DNA from 3 places in the Paenibacillus sp. FSL H8-0315 genome. Region 3 is predicted to be linked to each of the others. Evidence: predicted binding sites of a transcription regulator. Region 3 holds the regulator's gene; each other region holds the start of a gene.
What was found. Region 3 encodes NrdR, which represses ribonucleotide reductase genes. Its sites were predicted from a motif close to AACACNATATATNGTGTT; they were not measured.
Positions count from the first base shown of each region.

Region 1: the regulator NrdR is predicted to act here: its motif matches at 1,181-1,198, upstream of nrdI (class Ib ribonucleoside-diphosphate reductase assembly flavoprotein NrdI).
Region 2: the regulator NrdR is predicted to act here: its motif matches at 1,401-1,418, upstream of MHB56_RS25000 (adenosylcobalamin-dependent ribonucleoside-diphosphate reductase).

Region 1 is NZ_JBBOTA010000001.1:4,858,796-4,861,065, forward strand. It holds gene nrdE (class 1b ribonucleoside-diphosphate reductase subunit alpha) at 1-747, opposite strand, end outside; gene nrdI (class Ib ribonucleoside-diphosphate reductase assembly flavoprotein NrdI) at 734-1,093, opposite strand; gene MHB56_RS21205 (helix-turn-helix domain-containing protein) at 1,497-2,270, opposite strand, start outside.
Region 2 is NZ_JBBOTA010000001.1:5,765,366-5,767,635, reverse strand. It holds gene MHB56_RS25000 (adenosylcobalamin-dependent ribonucleoside-diphosphate reductase) at 1-1,228, opposite strand, end outside; gene MHB56_RS24995 (DEAD/DEAH box helicase) at 1,633-2,270, shown strand, end outside.
Region 3 is NZ_JBBOTA010000001.1:5,492,795-5,495,064, reverse strand. It holds tRNA gene MHB56_RS23775 (tRNA-Lys) at 198-270, opposite strand; tRNA gene MHB56_RS23770 (tRNA-Ala) at 281-356, opposite strand; gene nrdR (transcriptional regulator NrdR) at 608-1,084, opposite strand; gene MHB56_RS23760 (alpha/beta-type small acid-soluble spore protein) at 1,249-1,467, shown strand; gene MHB56_RS23755 (lytic transglycosylase domain-containing protein) at 1,552-2,115, opposite strand; gene coaE (dephospho-CoA kinase) at 2,112-2,270, opposite strand, start outside.

The DNA.
Region 1 (2,270 bases), 630 kb from region 3:
CCAGCCAAAAATATTGTAATAGGCTGCTCCTGATCCTTTACGTTGACCCATCTGATCTGCATAGGAGAAGCCGTCTTCCATCAGCTTAAGTACAGGTATAATTCCCTTCGCAGCATCCTCAACACCCTTGATAGTTTCACCACGGGAGCGTAGCTTGGATAGGTTAACGGCCACACCGCCACCGATCTTCGACAACTGCATGCAGGTATTCAGCACATAGTTGATGGAATTGAGCGAGTCGTCCATTTCGATTAGGAAGCAGGAGACGAGCTCACCACGCCGGCTCTTACCGGCATTTAAGAAGGTTGGTGTCGCAGGTTGCAGGCGCTGTTCCATCATCGAACGGGCAAGTACCCCCGCAGTATCGGCATTGCCGCGTCCCAGGTGAAGGGCGACTGCCGCCACACGGTCCGGGTAATGCTCCAGATATTGTTTGCGGTCATTGGTTTTTACAGCGTAATCCGTGTAGAATTTCGAAGCTGCCATATAAGATGGAAAACTGAAGTTGTAGGCGTGGGTAATCTGGTAGACTTCTTCAATTTCCGCCGTGCTGTACTGTTCATAAAAATTCTCGTAGAAATCCTGTTCAATCATATAATCAACCTTGGCTTTTGTATTCGCAAAAACCAGACTCCGCCGCTCTACATCCCGCATAAATTCGGCTACTGCCTCAAGATCTTTGTCTAGCTGAAAGAAGCCACTTTCGTCTCTCTTCATCAACATGTTGTTTAATTCAATATGCCGCAACCCGGCTCACCTCCTGTTTAATCCGTTCTACATCGCCAAATGTACCCGATAACTCAAATTTACCGATAACGGGCACGTTATACCGATCTGCAATCAAGTCCGCGCTGTGCGCGAACAGCTCGCCCCAGTTCTTATTGCCGCTGGCGGCGATGCCCTTCAGATTGGCATTATTGTTCTTCAAGAAAGTAGACACCTTTTCTGGAATCTGTCCAAAGCCGGTGGTATATGTAATAAGCACATAGGGCTCATCAATCGTCATATGCTCCTCAATCTGCACAGCCGGCAACTTAAGTTTGCTGATGAAGCGTCTGACATTTCCTGTTTTTGAATCATACGCGACTAGCATGGTGTCTGTCCCCCTGTAAATATTAAAAACTATTGAAAATAGTATGAAAACTGAATGGATAAGCTATAAATTCTGAAAAATCGTATCTATACTATATTTAGTGTGCGTTGTTTATTTTAATTACTATATGTTGAAAAGTCAATATGGGAACAGCAGTCTTAATAGCTGAGAAAGTGTCTCGTAAGCGGTTTTTTGGTAGACTTTTAGGGCAGAAAGACCGGAGTATTAGCATTTTGCTAGTTTAAAAATATAAATAAAAAGATTGCAGGAATAAGGGTGATACTTAGGGATGCTGCTGAGGGTGATGGCAAGCCAATAAATCTGCAAGGAACAGAGCCTGCTCCTTGCAGATTTATTGGCTTTATTTTTGCGAAGTGGGATTATTCTTAATAATCTCTTGATCTCAAGAACGGTTGTTCACTCCGAGGCTTCGGTCAGATGGTGAATCTGCTTTAAGTTGCTGCATGTATTCCCTGGGGGAAATTCCGGTTACCTTTTTGAAAACTTTACTGAAATAGAAGGCACTCTCATATCCCAGCTTCTGTGAGATTTCGTAGATGCGACCTTCCCCACGTGCCATCATTTCTTTGGCTGTCGTGATTTTGATCTCCGTGATATATTCCACATAGTTGACCTTGGCAACCTTGGAGAAAAGGTGGCTCAGATAGTTGGGACTGAAATTGAAGACATCAGCCACTTGATTGAGCGAGAGCTTAGTTCCGAGATTTCGTTTAATATACTCTTGGACATTTTTGACGAGCTGCTCCTTGTAGCTTTGTCTGCGGGTAGAGAGGATGTCTGAGCAACCGTCCCGGAACTGGATCAGCCAGCCAGCGATCTCTTCAATCGTATGCATCTGGTAGATAGCCCGGTAGCCCTCCGGTTCATTTTCGAAAATTTGTTCCACAATGTTCTCACCGTCTGCGAGCAGTGAAGTGGCCATGTACAGAATGTTGCAGGCAGCATCAGTGGCGGGAACCAGCAGGTCGGCCCGGCCGTCGAAGATTTCGATCATTTTGGAGATAATGGCGTATAAAGCTTGGGTATCCATTTCTTCAAAAGCACGGCGGATCTCTGTACGCAATTCGGAGAAATCAAACAACAGATGATCCTGCTCCAGCGACTCTCCTTCGGCAAAAAACACAAACGACTGTGCTTTAACCGCAGCAGGAAGCGC
Region 2 (2,270 bases), 270 kb from region 3:
GGAAATGATAAGGTGTTTTATCAATTACATTGTCCAGAAAACGGACCGAATAACGGGTTGTAGTCGCAAGATCTTCCCAATCTACATCATGATTTTTCTCATCGTAGAACTTGGACAGGTTCACCGCAGACAGATTGCAGACTCCCCAGCCTGGCAGGCCTTGCTCTCCACAAGGATTCGTACAAATAATCGGGTTGAAATACCAGCTGTTAGACATCTGGTTATAGTATTCCATGAACACGACGCCTGGCTCAGCGGATTTCCATGCCGATTCAATGATCGTACGCCACACGTCACGCGCTTTTACGGTGCGATAATGGATAACGTTTTTGCCGGCAGCTTTCCACTTGTCGAGATCGCCATCCCACATTTCGTTATATTCAGGATCGGTTGTATCCGGGAATACGAGATCCCAGTCCAGATCTTCTTTTACAGCCTTCATAAAACCATTGCTCACACATACCGAAAGGTTAGCATTAGTGACTTGGCCCATTGTTTGCTTCACGGTAATGAAGTCCTCAACATCGGGATGCCAGTCATTAATCATCAGCATGAGCGCACCACGACGGCTGCCGCCTTGCTCAATAAGCCCCGTAGTATAACTAAACAAACCGCCCCAAGATACGGAACCACTGGATGAACCATTAACCCCTCTAACAATCGCACGACGAGGACGCAATGAAGACAGGTTAATGCCCACACCGCCACCACGGGCCATAATCTCCGTCATTTCAGACAATGTCTGCATAATGCCGCCACGGCTGTCTTTTGGAGAAGGGATTACATAACAGTTGAACAATGTTAATTCTTCACTAGCACCTGCACCAGCCGCAATACGTCCACCCGGCACAAGCTTCCAATCATCCAGAATTGAACGGAATTTGCCCGCCCATTCTGCTTGAAGCTCAGGTGTCTTCTCTACAGAAGCCATCGCTGTGGATAGACGGTCCCACATTTCCTCAGGAGTTTTTTCTATATTAAGGGTCAACTTTTCAACATCCGATTTCACAAGTTCGCCACTGCGCGTCTTTACAGTTACGATTCGACCACTGCGCTCCACAATTTCTCCGACTTCCTTAGTTGGAAACTTCGGATCATCTTTGGTCAGCACCAATACAACGTCGCCTACTTTAGCATTGTTGCTGTCTGCATCCTTCCAAGCATAACGATCCAAAAATATTTTTTCACTTAGCCCTTCAAGGCGTTGCTTACGTTCCACTTTACTCAATAAAAAAACCTCCCGCATGTGTAGTAGATATTAGTTACCGGTCCAAGGTATGGGCCCACAACAAAAACTCCCTTACCATCCTCCACTGCTTAACAGGTGTATGTAGGAAGCTCATCTTGTCAATAACAAGTACCAGCTAAGCACTCTATAAAAAATACATTTTCAAGCTTTTGTCACAATATATTGTGTGCGTCAGCTTTTAAACTATACCACATATTGTATCGAAGGTCTTATTCGAAAATAGAGTCAAGTTGCCGAATTACCGCAAACGTTGCTGCTTTTTCTCGCTCTTGCTCTCTTTTTTAAAGGCTATCGTGAAAAATAGGAGGTTATGAATTCTCTCGTTTACGAGCATACTACTCTTACGAATGGTGATATAAATCCGAGCTTGAGGAGGCTGCATTATGACGCAATTATTCCGTAATTCTCTACCCCAGCAAGGGGGAACACCCGCGCCGATACTGCCTGTTCCTCTTTCTTTTGACCGGAATTGGTTGCAAGATCTGGAGCTCAAATTGGAAAAGGGCGGCCCATGGGGAGACTACCGTTTATCTAAGCTTGCCGTACAAGGAGAGGAAACAGGTCTAGTAACGAGCTTCGATGAGCTGCAATGTATGAAGCATTTATCCGGCTTGTCCCCTCTTCCCCATCAGCTGGATACAGCGCATAAGGTTCTGTTCGAAATGTCAGGCCGCGCGATTCTTGCAGATGAGGTTGGACTGGGCAAGACCATTGAAGCAGGACTAGTGCTCAAAGAATATCTCGTACGCGGTCTTGTCTCCAAAGTGCTTATTCTCGTACCTGCTTCTCTAGTATTGCAATGGGTTCGTGAGCTGAATGCGAAATTTGGCATCACTGCTGTCGCTCAGAAAAAAGCCTATTCGTGGGGCAACGCCATAGTCGTCGCATCGATGGATACCGCCAAACGAGATCCTCATAAGGATATCTTGCTGGAAAATGAATACGATATGTTGATCATTGATGAAGCTCACAAGCTGAAGAATAAAAAATCGACCAATTATCTATTTGTACAGCAATTACG
Region 3 (2,270 bases):
GAATGCGGTCTATTTCCTGACTAAACTTCCGAAGCCGCCGCCCTTAAAAGCGGCTATTGCACTGGGAGTCGTGTTTCCGCACGACTCTCTTTGCATTGTACGTTTTATCTACCCAAACTATACCACGATCAAAACCAAATAAAAAGTCACTCTTCCCCAAACAACAAAAAAACGGCATTTCTGCCGTTTTTTTAGGATGGACTCTCAGGGGCTCGAACCCTGGACAAATAGATTAAGAGTCTACTGCTCTACCAACTGAGCTAAGAGTCCATATGATGTTTGGTGGAGCCAAGGGGGATCGAACCCCTGACCTCATCGCTGCCAGCGATGCGCTCTCCCAGCTGAGCTATGGCCCCAAACTGAAATTTCAGATGTATGTAATCACACATTTTTTAATTTTAGTTTGGTCGTAATTGAGTTGTTCCGATAAACTCAAGCGTCGTAGGCGACTTCTATATAATATAAAAAATCGCCCTCTATGTCAACACTTTTTTTAAAATTCATTTTTCCACTCAAATTCCCCGCTCAAAACTCAGAGGAAACAAACCAGTACAAGCACTCCTAACAGACCCTAGGATTGGCTGTAACGCCCTAACTGGACAAAACCCTATAATCCCTCTAATTCTCCCGTACTCTTGGACAGCAGCCCTTTGAGTTCCTTCATGAACATATTAATATCCTTGAACTGGCGATATACGGACGCAAAACGAACGTAAGCCACTTCATCTACTGGGTAGAGCTGCTCCATCACGAATTCACCAATCTGTTGGCTTTCCACTTCCGCAACGGCGATGCCGCGCAGAGATTTCTCAACCTCGGACACGATCTTTTCTAGACGTTCCACAGAAACCGGCCGTTTCTCACAAGCACGGATGAGACCGCGGAGTATTTTATCACGACTGAATTCCTCACGGCTGCCGTCTTTTTTAATTACAATGAGTGGCGTTTCTTCAATCATTTCAAAAGTAGTGAAACGTTTGCTGCAACGCTCACATTCACGCCTACGACGGATTGACTTATTTTCATTCGCTGGTCGCGAGTCCAGCACTTTAGTATTTGTGTGATCACAGTAAGGGCATTTCATAAGCTTCATCACTTCCTATTACATAATGGTATGGGTCCCGGCACGTTATAAATCCGGCTTTTGAACGGCTTTTTTATTATTTCCAGAAATCACCGTTTTTTTCTTGTAATGATAATGGCAAGTCCGGCACATAATACAGTTACCAACAGAGGAGGTGAACAGCAATGAGCCAAAGCAACAACTCCAATAACCTTGTAGCTCCAAATTCCCGCGGTGCCTTGGAACAACTTAAATACGAAGTTGCCCAAGAACTAGGAATCACGCTTTCCCCAGATGGTTACCAAGGCAATAAAACTTCTTATGAAAATGGTTCGATCGGTGGTTACATCACTAAACGTCTTGTAACCCTGGCAGAACAACAACTGGCAGGTCAATACAAATAACCTGACCAACATAAGCTTTTTGAAGAAGTATTAAACGACCTACAGGTCGTTTAATACTTCTTTTTATACATAACACGGTAGAAATTAAAATTCTTTGTAAATGTCCGTGTACTGATCATAGTAATAATTAACGCGCTGTACATAATGCCTGGTTTCACCAATGGGAATATCTTTAATGGTTGCATCTGTCCCATCCCAGATCCCTTCGTCCAACCAGCGTTGAACTTTTCCGGGTCCAGCATTATAGGCTGCGATAATTGCTGTACGTTTACCTTCGAACTGACGGGATAAAGTTGAAAGATACCATGTACCCAGTTCAATATTAGCCGAAGGCTCATGCTTGAGTTCTTCCATAGATACGTTTGGAAGCTTGGCCTTTTCCAGCGCCCACTTCGCGGTATCCGGCATAAGCTGCATCAGCCCTAGTGCGCCTTTTTTGGATTCTCGTCCAGTTTTGAAGTTCGTTTCTACACGAATAATCGCGGTTACAAGAAACGGGTCTATCTCATAAGTGATGCTGTGCTTGCGAATCTCATCTTTAAAATGGATGGGATAAAACCACGACATCCAGTTAGTACTCAGAAACAATATTGCCGTAAAACCCACAAATAGCAGAAGCAGTACTCTTTTTTTACGTAGCCATTTCATGATAAACCCAGCCTGTCCCAAAACACAGCAACCTGTTGCTCAGTGTACGCAAGATCGCCACTGTTGTCGATGATGTAGTCCGCTTTATTACGTTTCTGCTCAATATCCATCTGTGCATTCAATCGCGCTTCTGCTTCTTCTAAAGAGAGCCTATT